DNA from 2 places in the Nocardia sp. NPDC055053 genome. Region 1 is predicted to be linked to the other one. Evidence: predicted binding sites of a transcription regulator. Region 1 holds the regulator's gene; the other holds the start of a gene.
What was found. Region 1 encodes HspR, which represses chaperone genes until heat shock. Its sites were predicted from a motif close to ANNTGAGTNNNNNNNACTCANNT; they were not measured.
Positions count from the first base shown of each region.

Region 2: a site for HspR is predicted at 6,121-6,143, ahead of lon (endopeptidase La). Genes of this name have one in related genera too.

Region 1 covers NZ_JBSGVD010000026.1:19,808-27,770, forward strand. The annotation lists gene ACWF82_RS24185 (hypothetical protein) at 1-200, opposite strand, end outside; gene ACWF82_RS24190 (MarR family winged helix-turn-helix transcriptional regulator) at 215-682, opposite strand; gene ACWF82_RS24195 (DHA2 family efflux MFS transporter permease subunit) at 767-2,326, shown strand; gene dnaK (molecular chaperone DnaK) at 2,560-4,407, shown strand; gene grpE (nucleotide exchange factor GrpE) at 4,404-4,973, shown strand; gene dnaJ (molecular chaperone DnaJ) at 4,998-6,179, shown strand; gene ACWF82_RS24215 (heat shock protein transcriptional repressor HspR) at 6,311-6,658, shown strand; gene ACWF82_RS24220 (globin domain-containing protein) at 7,276-7,963, shown strand, end outside.
Region 2 covers NZ_JBSGVD010000009.1:5,668-13,630, reverse strand. The annotation lists gene ACWF82_RS11710 (ABC transporter ATP-binding protein) at 1-550, shown strand, start outside; gene ACWF82_RS11705 (acrylyl-CoA reductase family protein) at 606-1,601, opposite strand; gene ACWF82_RS11700 (DNA polymerase IV) at 1,759-2,835, opposite strand; partial or broken gene ACWF82_RS11695 (PaaI family thioesterase) at 2,984-3,391, shown strand; gene lon (endopeptidase La) at 3,635-6,106, opposite strand; gene ACWF82_RS11685 (DUF3068 domain-containing protein) at 6,253-7,326, opposite strand; gene ACWF82_RS11680 (DUF2613 domain-containing protein) at 7,323-7,493, opposite strand; gene ACWF82_RS11675 (Rv1157c family protein) at 7,523-7,963, opposite strand, start outside.

The sequences.
Region 1 (7,963 bases):
GCCGCCAGCGTCTTCCGTGAATCCGCCTCGACCCCGCCGCCGATGACGAGCAGGCGGACCTGCTCGCGGTCGAGGATGCCCAGTGCCTCCTCGTCGAGGGTGGTGCCGAGAGCGCGGAAGCCGAGGCCGTCGATGTAGGCGGTGGAGGTGTCGACCACGCTCTGGCCGCGGCCGACGACGAGAAGATCAACGGTGTGCACGGTTTCTCCCTTGGCTAGGTGGACGACCCGTCCATCGTCGCGCGCAACCGCGCGATCAGGGTCTCGAACTGCTCGAGCTGGTCGGTCGAGTATTCAGCCAGGATCGCGTCCTGCTCGGCATTGACCGCCTGGAAGAACTCGTCGGCGAGTCGGCGCGCCTGCTCGCTGCATCGCAAGGTCACCACCCGCCGGTCGGTGTGCTCGCGGCTGCGGGTGGCGTATCCCGCCTGCTCGAGCCGGTTGATCAGGGTGGTCATCGCCCCGGAGGTGAGGGTGATCCGCTTGCTGAGCAGCGCGGGGGACAGCGGAGTGCCCGCTGCCTCGGCGGCGGCGATCTCCATCAGCGCGAAGGCGTCGGTCGAGTGCACGCCGAGAGTCTCGGCGAACCGGCGGCCCAGTTCGGTGAAGCTCGCGCCGTAACCGATGAGCCCGGCGGCGAGCCGCTGCCGCTGCCTCGCGACATCGCCGGATGTCTTCGCCATGTCGTCCTCTCGTTCGCTGCCCGATTGACAACCTACCGGCTGCAATTTACCTTCATCATAAAGTCACTTGATGATGGAGGTAAATTGCAGACCGGAACCGAGACACCATCGCTGCGGTTGTGGCTGGGACTGATCGCCGTCTCGCTCGGCGTCGCGTTGATCGTGGTCGACCTGACGATCGTGAACGTGATCGTCGCGCCGATCGTCGACGACCTCGCGATCACTTCGATTCAGGCGCAATGGATCCAGGAGTCCTACGCGATCGTCTTCGCGGCGCTCCTGCTGCTCACCGGCAGGCTCAGCGACCTCTACGGCGCACGCGCACTGTTCCTGATCGGTCTCGTCGTCTTCGGCGTGACGAGCCTGCTCGCCGCGCTCGCCCCGAGCGGCGGCCTGCTGATCCTGGCGCGCTTCCTGCAGGGCATCGGCGGGGCGATGATCCTGCCGACCTCCCTTGCCCTGGTGAATTCCGCGTTCACCGGAAAGGCGCGCGGACAGGCCTTCGCGATCTGGGGATCCACGATCGGCGCGGCCGCCGCGGTCGGCCCGCTGCTCGGCGGCTGGCTCGCCGACTTCTCCTGGCGCTGGGCCTTCGGTGTCAACATCCCGATGGTCGCGCTGATCATGGCCGCGGTGCTGATCTATCTCCCGGTGTCGCCGGGCTCGGCCGGCCGCGTGGACTGGCTCGGCGCCGCGCAGTCGGCACTCGGCCTCGGCCTGCTCGCCTTCGCCCTGATCGAAGGCCGTCACTACGGCTGGCTGATCGTCACCGAACCTCTGAGTATCGGTGAATTCGCCTGGCGCAGTGGACCGTCGCCGGTGCTCGTCGCACTGGCCGGTGCGATCCTCGCGCTCGGGATGTTCTGGCGCAGGCAAGCGAGGCTCGCGGACGAACAGCCCCTGCTCGATGTGCGGCTGTTCTCTATCGACTCGTTCCGCAAGGGCAATGTGGTGACCCTGCTCGTCGGCCTCGGTGAATTCGGCATCATCGCGGTCCTGCCGCTGTGGATGCAGTTCGCCCTCGACTACACCGCCCTGCAGGCGGGCTTGGCGCTGGTCCCGCTCGCGATCGGCAGTTTCGTCGCCAGCGGCGCGAGTTTCTCGTTGACGGTCTCGGCGCTGGGCCAGGTCAGGATCGGCTTGCTGCTGGAAGCCGCCGGTCTCGCCCTGCTCGGCCTGTGCGCCGCGGCAGACAGCAGCTGGTGGTCGATCGCCATAGCCCTGTTCGTCTACGGCATCGGCGTCGGCTTCGCCACCGCCCAGGTCACCAATGTCGTGCTCGCCGACGTCCCCGCCGAGAGCGCGGGCCAGGGCTCGGGAATCCAGAGCGCCGCACGCGAACTCGGCTCGGCCCTCGGCATCGCCGTCCTCACCACCGTCTTCTTCAGCACTCTCGGCACCGGCCTGCGCGACCGCCTGACCGACACGGGACTGTCCGAATCCGAAGCACACCAGCTGACCTCGACAGTCACCGACAGCGCCGGATCGATGATCCCAGCTCTCGCCGAAGACGCACCCCCCATCGCCGAGGCGGCACGGGCAGCCATGGCAGCGGGTATCGAGGTGTCGAGCTACCTGTGCGCGGCCCTACTCGTCCTCGCCCTGGCGACAACCGCCTTCGTCAAACCCACGCGACACGGATAGCGGCAGAGCTGCGGTTGAGTGGGGTCGTGGCAAGAATGGCCCGGGGGCCGAAAAGATTTTTCGGGTGGCGGGAATGAATCGCCGCAGCTACCGGTTGTGCTGATCAACGACGTTGAGTGTGATGGACTCAAGTTCGGGTTGACGCCCGGAGGCCTCGAAAGGCAGGATTGAGCCCACCACACTCAGCGTTGCTGAGACTATGCCCCAAGTACGTCACACAGGAGGAAATCACTATGGCTCGTGCGGTCGGAATCGACCTCGGGACCACGAACTCGGTCGTCGCCGTTCTCGAAGGCGGCGAGCCGGTCGTCGTCGCGAACTCGGAAGGCTCGCGCACCACCCCTTCGATCGTCGCGTTCGCGAAGAACGGCGAGGTCCTCGTCGGCCAGCCTGCGAAGAACCAGGCCGTCACCAACGTCGACCGCACGATCCGCTCGGTCAAGCGCCACGTCGGCACCGACTGGAGCACCGAGATCGACGGCAAGAAGTACACCTCGCAGGAGATCTCCGCGCGCACGCTGATGAAGCTGAAGCGCGACGCCGAGGCCTACCTCGGTGAGGAGATCACCGACGCGGTCATCACCGTCCCGGCCTACTTCGAAGACGCCCAGCGTCAGGCCACCAAGGAAGCGGGCCAGATCGCGGGCCTGAACGTGCTGCGCATCGTCAACGAGCCCACCGCGGCCGCGCTGGCGTACGGCCTGGACAAGGGCGACAAAGAGCAGACCATCCTGGTCTTCGACCTCGGTGGCGGCACCTTCGACGTCTCGCTGCTGGAAATCGGCGAGGGCGTCGTCGAGGTCCGCGCGACCTCCGGTGACAACCACCTCGGTGGCGACGACTGGGACGAGCGCGTCGTGACCTGGCTGGTCGACAAGTTCAAGGCCAGCTCTGGCATCGACCTGACCAAGGACAAGATGGCGCTGCAGCGTCTGCGCGAGGCCGCCGAGAAGGCGAAGATCGAGCTGTCCTCCAGCCAGAGCACCTCGATCAACCTGCCCTACATCACCGTCGACGCGGACAAGAACCCGCTGTTCCTCGACGAGCAGCTGACCCGCGCCGAGTTCCAGAAGATCACCTCCGATCTGCTGGATCGCACCCGCGCGCCGTTCCAGTCCGTCATCAAGGACGCCGGTATCAACGTGGCCGACATCGACCACGTCGTGCTCGTCGGTGGCTCCACCCGTATGCCCGCCGTCTCCGACCTGGTCAAGGAACTGACCGGTGGCCGTGAGCCGAACAAGGGCGTGAACCCGGACGAGGTCGTCGCCGTCGGCGCCGCCCTGCAGGCCGGTGTGCTCAAGGGTGAGGTCAAGGACGTCCTGCTGCTCGATGTCACCCCGCTGTCGCTGGGCATCGAGACCAAGGGTGGCGTGATGACCAAGCTCATCGAGCGCAACACCACCATCCCGACCAAGCGTTCGGAAACCTTCACCACCGCTGACGACAACCAGCCTTCGGTGCAGATCCAGGTGTTCCAGGGTGAGCGCGAGATCGCCTCGCACAACAAGCTGCTCGGCTCCTTCGAGCTGACCGGCCTGCCCCCGGCCCCGCGTGGCGTGCCACAGATCGAGGTCACCTTCGACATCGACGCCAACGGCATCGTGCACGTGACCGCCAAGGACAAGGGCACCGGCAAGGAAAACAAGATCAAGATCCAGGACGGCTCCGGCCTGTCCAAGGAAGAGATCGACCGGATGGTCAAGGATGCCGAGGCGCACGCCGCCGAGGACAAGGCCCGCCGCGAGGAGGCCGAGACCCGCAACCAGGCCGAGTCGCTGGTGCACCAGACCGAGAAGTTCATCAAGGACAACGAGGACAAGGTGCCCGCGGACGTGAAGTCCAAGGTCGAGGAGGCTATCGCCGAGGCCAACACGGCACTCGCCGGTACCGACATCGCCGCGGTGAAGTCCGCCGTGGAGAAGCTGGCCACCGAGTCGCAGGCCCTTGGCCAGGCGCTCTACGAGGCCGGTGCCGCCGAGGGCCAGTCCGGTAACGGCGCGGGCCCGAGCCAGGCCGACGACGACCAGGTCGTCGACGCCGAGGTTGTCGACGAGCCGGTGGACACGGAGAAGAAGTGACCGAGGCCAACTCCGAGCAGGAGCTGATCGAAGACATCGTCGAAGACACCGAGACAGACTCCACCGCCGAGGTGGCGGAGCCCTCCGGTGACGGCGAGGCCGAGGCGCCGGTCAGCGACGAGCTGGCCGAGCGCACCGCCGACCTGCAGCGGTTGACCGCGGAATACGCGAACTACCGCCGCCGGGTCGAGCGGGATCGTCAGGCCAACATCGACGCGGCCAAGGCCGCGGTGGTGACCGAGTTGCTCGGTGTGCTCGACGATCTGGACCGCGCCAGGGCGCACGGCGACCTGGAGACCGGCCCGCTCAAGGCCGTCGCCGACAAGCTGGAGACCGCGCTCACCAAGCAGGGTCTCGTCGAGTTCGGCGCGATCGGTGAGTCGTTCGACCCGACGCTGCACGAGGCAGTGCAGCACGAGGGCTCGGGCACCGATCCGGTCATCGGCGTTGTGATGCGCAAGGGCTATCGGTTCGGCGAACGGGTGCTTCGGCACGCGCTGGTCGGGGTAACCGATGCCGAGGCCGTGGGGGCATCGGATTCGGATGCCGACGGCGACGACCAATAAGGACGCGAGAGGAGGAGATGCCCGGTGAGCCAACGGGAGTGGATCGAAAAGGACTTCTACAAGGAGCTGGGTGTCTCCTCCGGCGCCTCGCAGGACGAGATCAAGAAGGCCTACCGCAAGCTCGCTCGTGACCTGCACCCGGACTCCAACCCGGGTGACACCAAGGCGGAGGAGCGGTTCAAGGCGGTCAGCGAGGCCAATGCCGTGCTGTCGGATCCGGCCAAGCGCAAGGAGTACGACGAGACGCGCCGCCTGTTCGCGGGCGGTGGCGGTCGCGGCTACGGCGGCGGGTTCACACCCGGTGCCGGCGGCGGCTTCTCGCAGGACTTCAACATCGGTGACATCTTCGGTCAGGCCGGTGGCGCGGGCGCCGCGGGCGACGGCGGGCTCGGCGATCTGCTCGGCGGCCTGTTCAACCGGGGTGGCGCGCGCGGTTCCAGCCGTCCGCGCCGTGGCGCCGATGTGGAGACCGAGACGACGCTGGGCTTCCGCGAGGCGGCCCAGGGTGTCACCGTCCCGCTGCGGATGACCAGTCCGTCGCCGTGCACCACGTGTCACGGCAGCGGCGCCAAGCCGGGCACCAGCCCGCGAGTGTGTCCGCACTGCAACGGTTCCGGCGTGGTCAGCCGTAATCAGGGCGCGTTCGGTTTCAGCGAGCCCTGCGACGACTGCCGCGGCACCGGGTCGATCATCGACGACCCGTGCACCGACTGCTCGGGCACCGGCATCCAGAACCGCACCCGCACCATCACCGTCCGTATCCCGCCCGGTGTCAGTGACGGGCAGAAGATCCGGTTGGCCGGGCAGGGCGAAGCGGGCCTGCGTGGGGCGCCCTCGGGCGATCTCTACGTGACCGTGCACGTCAGCCAGGACAAGGTGTTCGGCCGCCAGGGCGACGACCTGACCCTGGTGCTCCCGGTGAGCTACAGCGAATTGGTGCTGGGGACAACTGTTTCCGTGCCGACGCTGGACGGCCGGGTCGGCGTGAAGGTGCCGCCGGGCACCGCCGACGGGCGTATCCTGCGGGTACGCGGTCGTGGTGTGCCCAAGCGCGGCGCGGCGGGCGGCGCCGGTGACCTGCTGGTCACGGTGAAGGTCGCGGTTCCGCAGAACCTGGACTCCGACGCCACCGAGGCGCTCAAGCGCTACCAGGAGGCGGAGAAGTCCGGTGGCTTCGATCCGCGTGCGGGATGGGCGGGTGCTTGATGGCCCCGCGCATCGAGCTCAGCGCCCGGAGGAGGTAGCGCAGCGTGACCACTGAGGGCGCCGGGAGAGGCGCAAATCCGATACCGGATCCGAAGTCCGCGTCGGGTGGGACCTCGCGTGCCGAGTTCTTCATGATCTCGGTGGCGGCTCAGCTGGCGGGTATGCACGCGCAGACATTGCGCACCTATGACCGGCTGGGTTTGGTCACGCCCCAACGCACTTCGGGTGGCGGGCGCCGTTACTCGACCCGCGACGTCGAGCTGCTGCGCGAGGTGCAGCGGCTGTCGCAGGACGAGGGTGTCAACCTCGCGGGCATCAAGCGCATCATCGAGCTCACCAATCAGGTCGAGGCGCTACAGCAGCGCGTCGAGGAGATGAGCGCGGAGCTGGAGCGGTTGCGGGCGGGCTACCGGCCCGACCTGTCGCCGCCCCAGCGCAGTACCGCGCTCGTGGTGTGGCAGCCGCGGCACCGGCGGTAGAGTTCCACGATTCGCCCGAGCCCCCGGCTCGCGATCCCGCTCCGGCGGACGCGGCCCGGGGGCTCGATCGTGCCCGGTCAATCCCCGGCGATCGGCTGGTGACTATTCAGCAACCTATTTATTCGTGAGCTTGGCCGGGGCTTGTACGGCCGCAGGGCTCTGAGGTGGGCATATATCTCGGGATCATCACGAAAGGTTGCTGGTGGGACGCTGAATTCGGCTCGATCGGAGGCCAATTCTCCGTCGTCGACCAGCCACTCCGGCACACCCTCCCCGCGTGTCGTGGCACGGCGCGTCGGACCGGAGCGTGCTGGGTTCGTAGCGGAAAGGTCGCTCTACCAGGCACATTGGGTCGCTATTGCGGCAATTGCCGGGAAGGGTGGGGAATCTTAGGGTCATGTTCACCCAGGATTCACGGTCCACTGGTATGTTTTTAGCTGGTACTGATCAGGTACCGACCGGTTTTAAACGAATTACATGCGTGATGTTTAAGAGTACGATTCCTAAGCTGGCAAACCTCGCCTAGACTTCTCGCATCGGCTGCTGACGAGTGTCCTCCCAGCCCGTCACTCGCCGGCGCGGCTAGCGTTCGATGGCGAAACGAGGTTGTGACACATATGGATTCGCGGACTGTCGCTTTGATCCGTACTACGTTCAAGGCGGTTGCTGCGGAAGACGGTGGGCCCGAGAAGCTAGCCAGGTCGTTCTACTCGATCCTGTTCACGGACTATCCAGGCATCCGTGACTACTTCCCGGCGGCCATGGATTCCCAGCGTGAACGGCTCGTCTCGGCGATCGGCTACGCGCTGGACCGGCTGGAAGAGCCGGACAAGCTGCTGCCTTTCCTCGCCCAGCTCGGGCGCGATCACCGCAAGTACGGTGTGCAGCCCGCCCACTATGTCGCGGTGGCCAACTCGCTGAAGTCGGCCATGCGCCAGTTCGCCGGCACCGAGATGTGGACCGACGAGGTCGCCACCGCCTGGGACGAGGGCCTGGCCACCATCAGCGGCGCGATGATCAGCGCCGCCGACAAGGAGACGACGCCTGCGGCATGGTCCGCGAGGGTCGTCGAACGCCGCGAGGTGCTGCGCAACCTGGCCGTCATCCGCGTCCAGCTCGACCAGCCGATGCAGTACGCCGCGGGTCAGTACCTCAGCGTGCAGATACCGGCGCGGCCCCGCATGTGGCGTTACCTCTCCCCGGCCAACCCCGCGAATGCCAACGGCGAGATCGAGTTCCACGTGCGCAGCGTGCTCGGCGGCTGGGTCAGCCCGTCCATGGTCTCGCACACCGCCGTCGGCGACC
Region 2 (7,963 bases), on a different contig from region 1:
CGAGCTGACCACCGAGTCGATCCAGCGCACGGTCGGCCTCGTCACCCAGGACGGGCACCTGTTCCACGACACGATCCGCGCGAATCTGCTGCTGGCACAACCGGAAGCGACCGAGGAGCAGCTGTGGGACGCGCTGCGCCGGGCCCGCCTCGGCGACCTCGTCGACTCGCTCGCCGACGGCCTCGACACCGTCGTCGGTGAACGCGGCTACCGGCTCTCCGGCGGCGAACGGCAACGCCTGACCATCGCGAGGCTGCTGCTGAAGCAGCCGCGCGTGGTGATCCTCGACGAAGCCACCGCCTCGCTGGACTCCACCTCGGAAGCCGCGGTGCAGGAAGCGCTCACCGAGGCGCTGCACGGCCGGACCGCCCTGGTGATCGCGCACCGGCTCTCGACGATCCGCGCCGCCGACCAGATCGTGGTGCTCGAGCAGGGCCGGATCGTGGAGCGCGGCACCCACGCCGACCTGCTCAATGCCGACGGTCGCTACGCCGAGCTCTACCGCACCCAGTTCGCCGACGAGCCGGTCCCGGTCAAGACCGCGGTCTAGCTGACTGTTCCCCAACCGCTGTCACGGTAAGCAGTTGGGGAACAGTGCTGTCCGATCAGAACTCGCCCGCGACCCCGATGACGGTGCGACCGGAGTGACCACCGTCCTTGATCGACTGCAGCACGGCACCGACCTCGGTGATCGGGGCGAAGGACTCGATGGTCGAAAGATGTTGCGGGCGCAGCTCTTTGCCGAGGGCTGCCCACAGCGTCCGCCTCTTCTCGATCGGCAGGAAAACCGAGTCGATACCGAGCAGGCTCACGCCGCGCAGAATGAACGGGAGCACGGTGGTCGGCAGCTCGGAGCCGCCGGTGAGTCCGCTGGCCGCGACGGCGCCGCCGTAGCCGATGGAGCTCAGGACATGGGCGAGCGATGCGCCGCCGACGCTGTCGACGGCGGACGCCCAGACCGCCTTGTTCAGCGGGCGCGGCTTGGCGTCGGGGTCGAGCGGGAGCCTGCCGATGACCTCGTTGGCGCCGATCTCGGCGAGCAGATCGCCCGCGTCGGTCTTACCGGTCGAAGCGATGACCTCGAACCCGAGGCCGGAGAGAATGTCGATGGCGACGGTGCCGACCCCGCCGGTCGCGCCGGTGACCAGGACCGCGCCGTCATCAGGGGTCAGGCCGTGGTCGAGCAGCGCCTGCACGCTCATCGCCGCGGTGAAACCCGCGGTGCCGATCGTGGCAGCGTCGCGGGTGTCGAGGCCCTCCAGCCGCACCACCCATTCGGCGGGCACCCTGGCGTACTCGGCGAAGCCGCCGTTGCGGGAAACGCCGAGTTCGTAGCCGTGCGCGATCACCTGGTCGCCGGGGGCGAAGTCGTCGGACTCCGACGCGACCACCTCACCGGTGAGATCGATACCGGGCACGATCGGGTAATTGCGCACCACGCCACCGCGCGGGGTGATCGCGAGAAGATCTTTGTAGTTGGCACTCGAATAGTGGACTTTGATCGTCACCTCGCCGGTGCCGAGGAAATCGTCCCCGACCTGCTCACGCGCGAGCACGATCTGGCCGTCGGATTCACGGGCGACCATAGCGGAGTAATCCATGGCTCAGAGCATACGAGCCGAACCACCCCCACGGGCAGACCACAACTTCCTGGACAAGCGATCACCACGCTGTGGTGGCGGTGCTCTCTCGGCCGATGCCGCCACCACAGCGTGGTGATCAACTGTCCACGAGTCGGGCCGGGCTCGGGGGTGGTCGTCAGGGGTGCTCGGGTGGGAGGAGTTCGAGGCGGACGCCGAGGAGCCGGACGGGGCGGTCCAGGTCGAAGCGGTCGATGATGGCCAAGGCCGTGTCGACGATGGTGGTGATGTCTGCGGTCGGTTGCGGGAGTTTCTGCTGTTTGCTGCGGGTGTAGAAGGTCTTCGTGCGGACCGTGACCGAGACCCTGGTGCTGATCCGGGCGTGCTCGATCATCTCTTCGGCGACCTCGGTGGCCAGTCTCGCCACCTCGCGGTGGATCTCGTCCGGCTCGGTGAGGTCGTGTGGGAAGGTCTCGGACTTGCTGCGGCCCACCGGGATTCGCGGGGTGGTCGTGAGCTCGGTGTCGCCTTTGCCGTGGCCGAGGACCCACAGGTAGGGGCCGGTGTTGGGGCCGAATTCGGCGGCAAGGCGCTCGCGGTCGGCGGCCATCAGGTCGGCGACGGTGGCGATGTCGATGACGGCGAGGCGATGCGCGATCTTGGCGCCGACGCCCCACAGCGCGTCGGTGGGGCGGTGGCCCATCAGCTCGGTCCAGTTGGCCGCGGTGAGCTCGAAGACGCCGGCCGCGGCGCCGGGGTCGTGTTCGGGTTCGGCGGAGGACTTGCCCGCCGACTTGGCGAAACCGGTCGCCAGTTTCGCGGTGAGTTTGTTGTCGCCGATGCCGACCGAGCAGGTCAGTCCGAGTTCGATGACGGCGCTGCGGATTTCGGCGGCCAGCGGCCATGGATCGCCGTCGGTGGCGACGAACGCCTCGTCCATGCCCCACACCTCGACCGCGCCTGCCACCCGGCCGAGAGTCGCCATGATCTCGTCGGAGGCTTCCTCGTAGGCGGCCATGTCCACCGGCAGGAACACACCGTCGGGGCACTTGCGCTGCGCCATCTTCAACGGCATGCCCGCGCGCACGCCGTAGGCCCTGGCCGGGTAGGACGCGCAGGTGACGACCTTGCGCGGCTGGTCGGGATCGCCGGTACCGCCGACGATGACCGGCTGTCCGCGCAGCTCAGGGCGACGCCGGAATTCCACCGCCGCCTGGAACTGGTCGAGATCGACATGCAGCAGCCACTGGGGCACGAATGAAGTATTACCGCACGGTACCGACAAACCGCCGCAACCTGGCGCTGACGGGTGCGGCACTGGAGTACTCGCCGCACCGGCCGGATGGCAATATCCGTAGCGCGCCAACCGATGTCACGACAGAGCTCGAAGAACGGAACACCCGATGCCGACCGAAGCCACCACCCTCGACCTCGACCTGGCCCGCCAGGTACTAGCCGCGCAGCCGTTCGCGCGCCTCGTCGGGACCGAACTGACCGAATTCGGGGACGGTGCGGCCACACTGGTCATCGAGATCCAGCCCGAACACGGCCAGCAGTTCGGTTTCGTGCACGGTGGGGTGCTCGCCTACGCGGCGGACAACGCGCTGACCTTCGCCGCGGGCACCGTCCTCGGCCCCAACGTCCTGACCGGCGGCTTCACCATCACCTACCTGCGGCCCGCCATGGGCGAGCGGCTGCGCATCCACGCCACCGTCCTCGGCGCCACCCGCCGCCAGGCGGTCACCCACTGCGATGTCTACGCCGAGACCGAGGGCGAGGAGCCGATCCTGTGCGCGGTCGCGCAGGGGACGACCCGGCGCGTGGAGAAGGACCTCGCCCCGTCCGCCGCGGCCGACGCCGACGAAGATCCGGAGTTCGACGACGACGCCGACTTCGACGACGAGTTCGGGGAGGAGCAGGACGGCTTCGAGACCGATCAGCTGCCGGTCATCGTCGTCGGTGCGGATGAGGCGCCGCAGTTGCCGCCCACGGTGAGCCGGTAGGCAACCGGCGTAATCGTGCGAGACGCGAAATGCACGATTACGCCAGTGCCGTCAGGCCGTGTACGCCAGCTTGTCGGCCGCAGGCTCGGCGATCGGTTCGATCGCGTAAGCCAGGATCTCGGCCACGTCGGCGACGGGGCGGACGTCCAGGGCGGCCAGCACTTCCGCCGGGACCTCGTCGAGGTCCGGTTCGTTGCGGGCCGGGATGAAGACCGTCTTCAGGCCGGCTCGCTGGGCGGCGAGCAGCTTCTGCTTCACGCCGCCGATCGGCAGGACCCGGCCGTTCAGCGTGACCTCGCCGGTCATGCCGACATCACCGCGCACCTGACGATCCAGGGCCAGCGACACCAGGGCGGTCACCATGGTGACGCCCGCCGACGGTCCGTCCTTGGGCACCGCACCCGCCGGGAAGTGGATGTGGATATTGCGGTCGAGGACCTTCGGCTCGATGCCGATCTCCTCCAGGTGCGAGCGCACGTAGGTGAGGGCGATCTGCGCCGACTCCTTCATGACGTCGCCGAGCTGGCCGGTGAGGGTGAGCGAACGCTCGCCCTCGGCGGCATTGGCCTCGATGTAGAGGACATCGCCGCCGGCGCCGGTGACCGCGAGGCCGGTCGCCACGCCGGGGACCGCGGTGCGTTCCACCGAGTCCGGGGTGAAGCGGGGACGGCCGAGGTAGTCGGTCAGGTTGTCGATGTCGACCACGAGACTCGTCAGCTGACCGGCAGGCTGTGGGCCGGACTCGATATCGATGACGTTGTCGTAGCCGAGCTCCGGGTCATAACCGAGCACGGCGCCCTCGCCGAGCGAGCCGTTGTCGACCAGCGTCGTCTTCCCGTCCGGGCGACCGGCGTCGCCGGCGACCAGACGAGTCGCCGCCTTGCGCAAGGCTTTCGCCACGAGTCGCTCCATCTGGCGCACACCGGCTTCCCTGGTGTAGTTCGCCGCGATCTCGCGCAGGGCCGCGTCGGTGATCGAGACCTCCTGCGCGGTCAGCGCGTTGCGTTCCAGCTGCCGTGGCACCAGGAAGTCGCGGGCGATGGCCACCTTGTCGGCCTCGGTGTAGCCGTCGACGGTGATGAGTTCCATCCGGTCCAGCAGCGGGCCGGGGATGGTGTCCATGACATTGGCCGTCGCGATGAACAGCACGTTCGACAGGTCCAGATCCAGATCCAGGTAGTGGTCGCGGAAGGTGTGGTTCTGCGCGGGGTCGAGGACCTCGAGCAGCGCCGCCGCCGGATCACCGCGGAAGTCGGAGCCGACCTTGTCGATCTCGTCGAGCAGGACAACGGGATTCATCGAACCCGCCTCCTTCACCGCGCGCACGATCCGGCCCGGCAGCGCGCCGACGTAGGTGCGGCGGTGGCCCCGGATCTCGGCCTCGTCGCGCACGCCGCCGAGGGCGACGCGAACGAACTTGCGGCCCAGCGCCTTCGCGACGGACTCACCCAGCGAGGTCTTACCGACACCGGGCGGGCCGACCAGCACGAGCACCGCGCCGGAGCCACGTCCACCGACGACCTCGAGCCCACGCGAGGCCCTTCGCGCACGCACCGCCAGGTACTCGACCATGCGGTCCTTCACCTCGTCCAGCCCGTGGTGATCGGCGTCGAGCACGGCGCGCGCGGCCGAGACATCGGTGCTGTCTTCGGTTTTCACCGTCCACGGCAGGTCGAGCACGGTGTCGAGCCAGGTGCGGATCCAGCCCGATTCCGGGCTCTGATCGCTGGCCCGCTCCAGCCTGCCGACCTCGCGCAGCGCCTCGGCGCGCACGTGCTCCGGCAGGTCGGCGTTCTCCACGCGGGTGCGGTAGTCGTCGGCGCCGTCGGGTTCGTCCTCGCCGAGTTCCTTGCGGATGGCGTTGAGCTGCTGGCGCAGCAGGAATTCGCGCTGGCTCTTCTCCATGCCTTCGCGGACGTCCTCGGAGATCTTGTCGGTGACCTCGACCTCCGCGATGTGGTCCTTGATCCACTCGATCTGCTTGGTCAGGCGGACGGCGACGTCCGGGGTCTCCAGCAGTTCGCGCTTCTGTTCGTCGGACAGGTACGGCGCGTAGCCCGCGGTGTCGGCGATGGCGTCCGGCTTGTCGAGCTGGTTGACGATGTCGATGATCTGCCATGCCTCCCGGCGCTGCAGCACCGCGACGACCAGCTTCTTGTACTCGGCGGCGAGTTCGGTGGTCCGCGCGTCCGGCGCGACCTCATCGACCGGTTCGGCCTCCACCCACAGGGCGGCGCCTGGCCCGGTCACGCCGTGCCCGATCCGCGCCCTGCGCTCGGCCTTGAGCACGGCGGCGGGAGCGCCACCGCGCATCCGCCCGACCTGCTCGATCGAGGAGATGACGCCGTAGGAGGCGTACCCCTCGTCGAGCCGGGGCGCGACGAGCACGGCGCCGGTCTTCCCGGCCTGCGCGGCGTCGATGGCGGCCTGCGCGGATTCGTCCAATTCGATGGGCACGACCATGCCCGGCAGCACGATCGGATCGGTGAGGAACAGCACCGGCAGGTTCTGAGCTGTAGTCATGTCGACCCTTCCAAAGTTGAGCTTTGCTGACTCAACCCAAGGCCCTACCTGTTTGTTCCTGCCGGTGCCGTCGTTCACTGACGGCGAACGCAACACGGCCTCCCCGGAAGTGATCCGGGGAGGCCGTGTTGTGCAGGGGAACCGAGCTAGAGATTCGTGGAGCGGAGTTGTTCGGTGGGCGGGTCGTAGGTGCGACGCGCGGTGGAGCCGCCCGCGCTCATGACGCCGAGGACGGCGCCCGCGATGAGCAGGATCGCGGCGAGGATGCCCAGGATGATCGGCAGGGTCTTGCCGAACAGGTCGAGCTTGTCGAGGCTCTCCTGGGTGACGGCCATCTGCGCGTCGATGGTCTCCTCGTCGAACACGAGGTGCGACTTCAGGGCGGTGACATCGACCTGGTTGGCGCTGCGGCCGTAGTACAGGTGGATGGACTCGCCGCCCTTGAGGACCGCGCCGGTCCGCGGCTCGACCCACAGGTCACGGGTGTTGGTGTAGAAGCGGGTCATCGTGACCGGCGCGTCGCCCTCGAGGCCCCACTTGGCGGCGGGGAGGGTGAGCTTGTTGGTCGCGGCGGGGACCACGTCGTTCATGTTCGTCACCGGGATGGTCTGCCGGAAGTGGTAGACCGGCACGCCGTTGATCTCGGACTCCTCGACGAAGTCGATGGGCCGGGTCGAGCGGGCGTTGGTGTCGAAGTAGGGGTACGACTTCTTCTCGGTGCCGATCGGGAAGCGGTACTGCAGACCCTGACGGGTCAGGGCGTCGGCCACCGAGGCGCCCGACTTGTCGACGGTGACCGCGAGCGAACCGTTGGGCGAAGCGTCGACGGGCTGACCCGTCACGCGGTCGATGGTGACCCGGTCGATCGAGGCGGTCAGGATGCCGGTGTCGCCGTCACGGTCGTCGCGACGCAGGGTCTGGCCCGCCTGGACCGTCATCTCGTCGGAGCCCGACGGCTCCTCGACGGTCAGGAAGCGCTGCGAGACGACGGGGACGTTCTTGTCGACCTTGGCCGAGCCCTCCGGCGAGGTCAGCGACTTCGCGTCCAGGACAAGACTTTCCTCGCCCGGCACATTCTTGGCAATCGTGGTGATCCGCAGATCCAGCGGGGTCTTGGCGACCTTGCCGACGGTGTAGGTGGGAATCATGACGGCGGCCGCGAGCAGCAGCGCGCCGAGTCCGACGAGAATGCAGGCGATCATCCTGCGCCCGCTGTTCATCGGCTTCCGTACTGCACGTTGCCGAGCACCGAGGAGCCCGGGTCAGCGGTGGTCTCGGGTGCTGGGATCGAATTCTGTTGCGCGCCTGCGGTGATGCCGAGCACGGCAATCACCCCGAGGATCGCGCCGGCCAGACCGCTGATCAGGCCGGGGACGGCAAACTTCATAGATCGAAACTCCAATATCCGGCGTCGGCTCAAGCGACGGAGAAGAACCCGATGGTCGGGGCGAACGAGCAGGTCCGGTCACCGTCGGCGGTGGTCGTGGTGAGCGAACCGGTGATCACCGCGGCGACCCGGCCCGAACCGGTGTCGGCGATGGCGGACAGGGTGGCCGGTCCGTCCGGGTTGATTCCGGCCGCGGTGGTGAGCGGCTGGTTGCCGGTGCGCCGGTTGTCCAGGTTGACCCACTGCACCGTCATCGGCGGGTTCTGCGCGACGGTGGGCGTTTTGGTACCCAGCGCGGTGAAGACGAAACCGGTCTGGCCCGCGGCGGGCCCCGGCGGCGGCAGCTCGGCCGGGCCGGGTACGGCCAGCGCGGTGCCGACGGAATCGGAGGTCGGGCCGATGCAGCCCTTGCCGATGGTCGGGTAGAGGAACTGCGCGATCCGTGGACCGTCGGACGGCGGGAGCTCGGG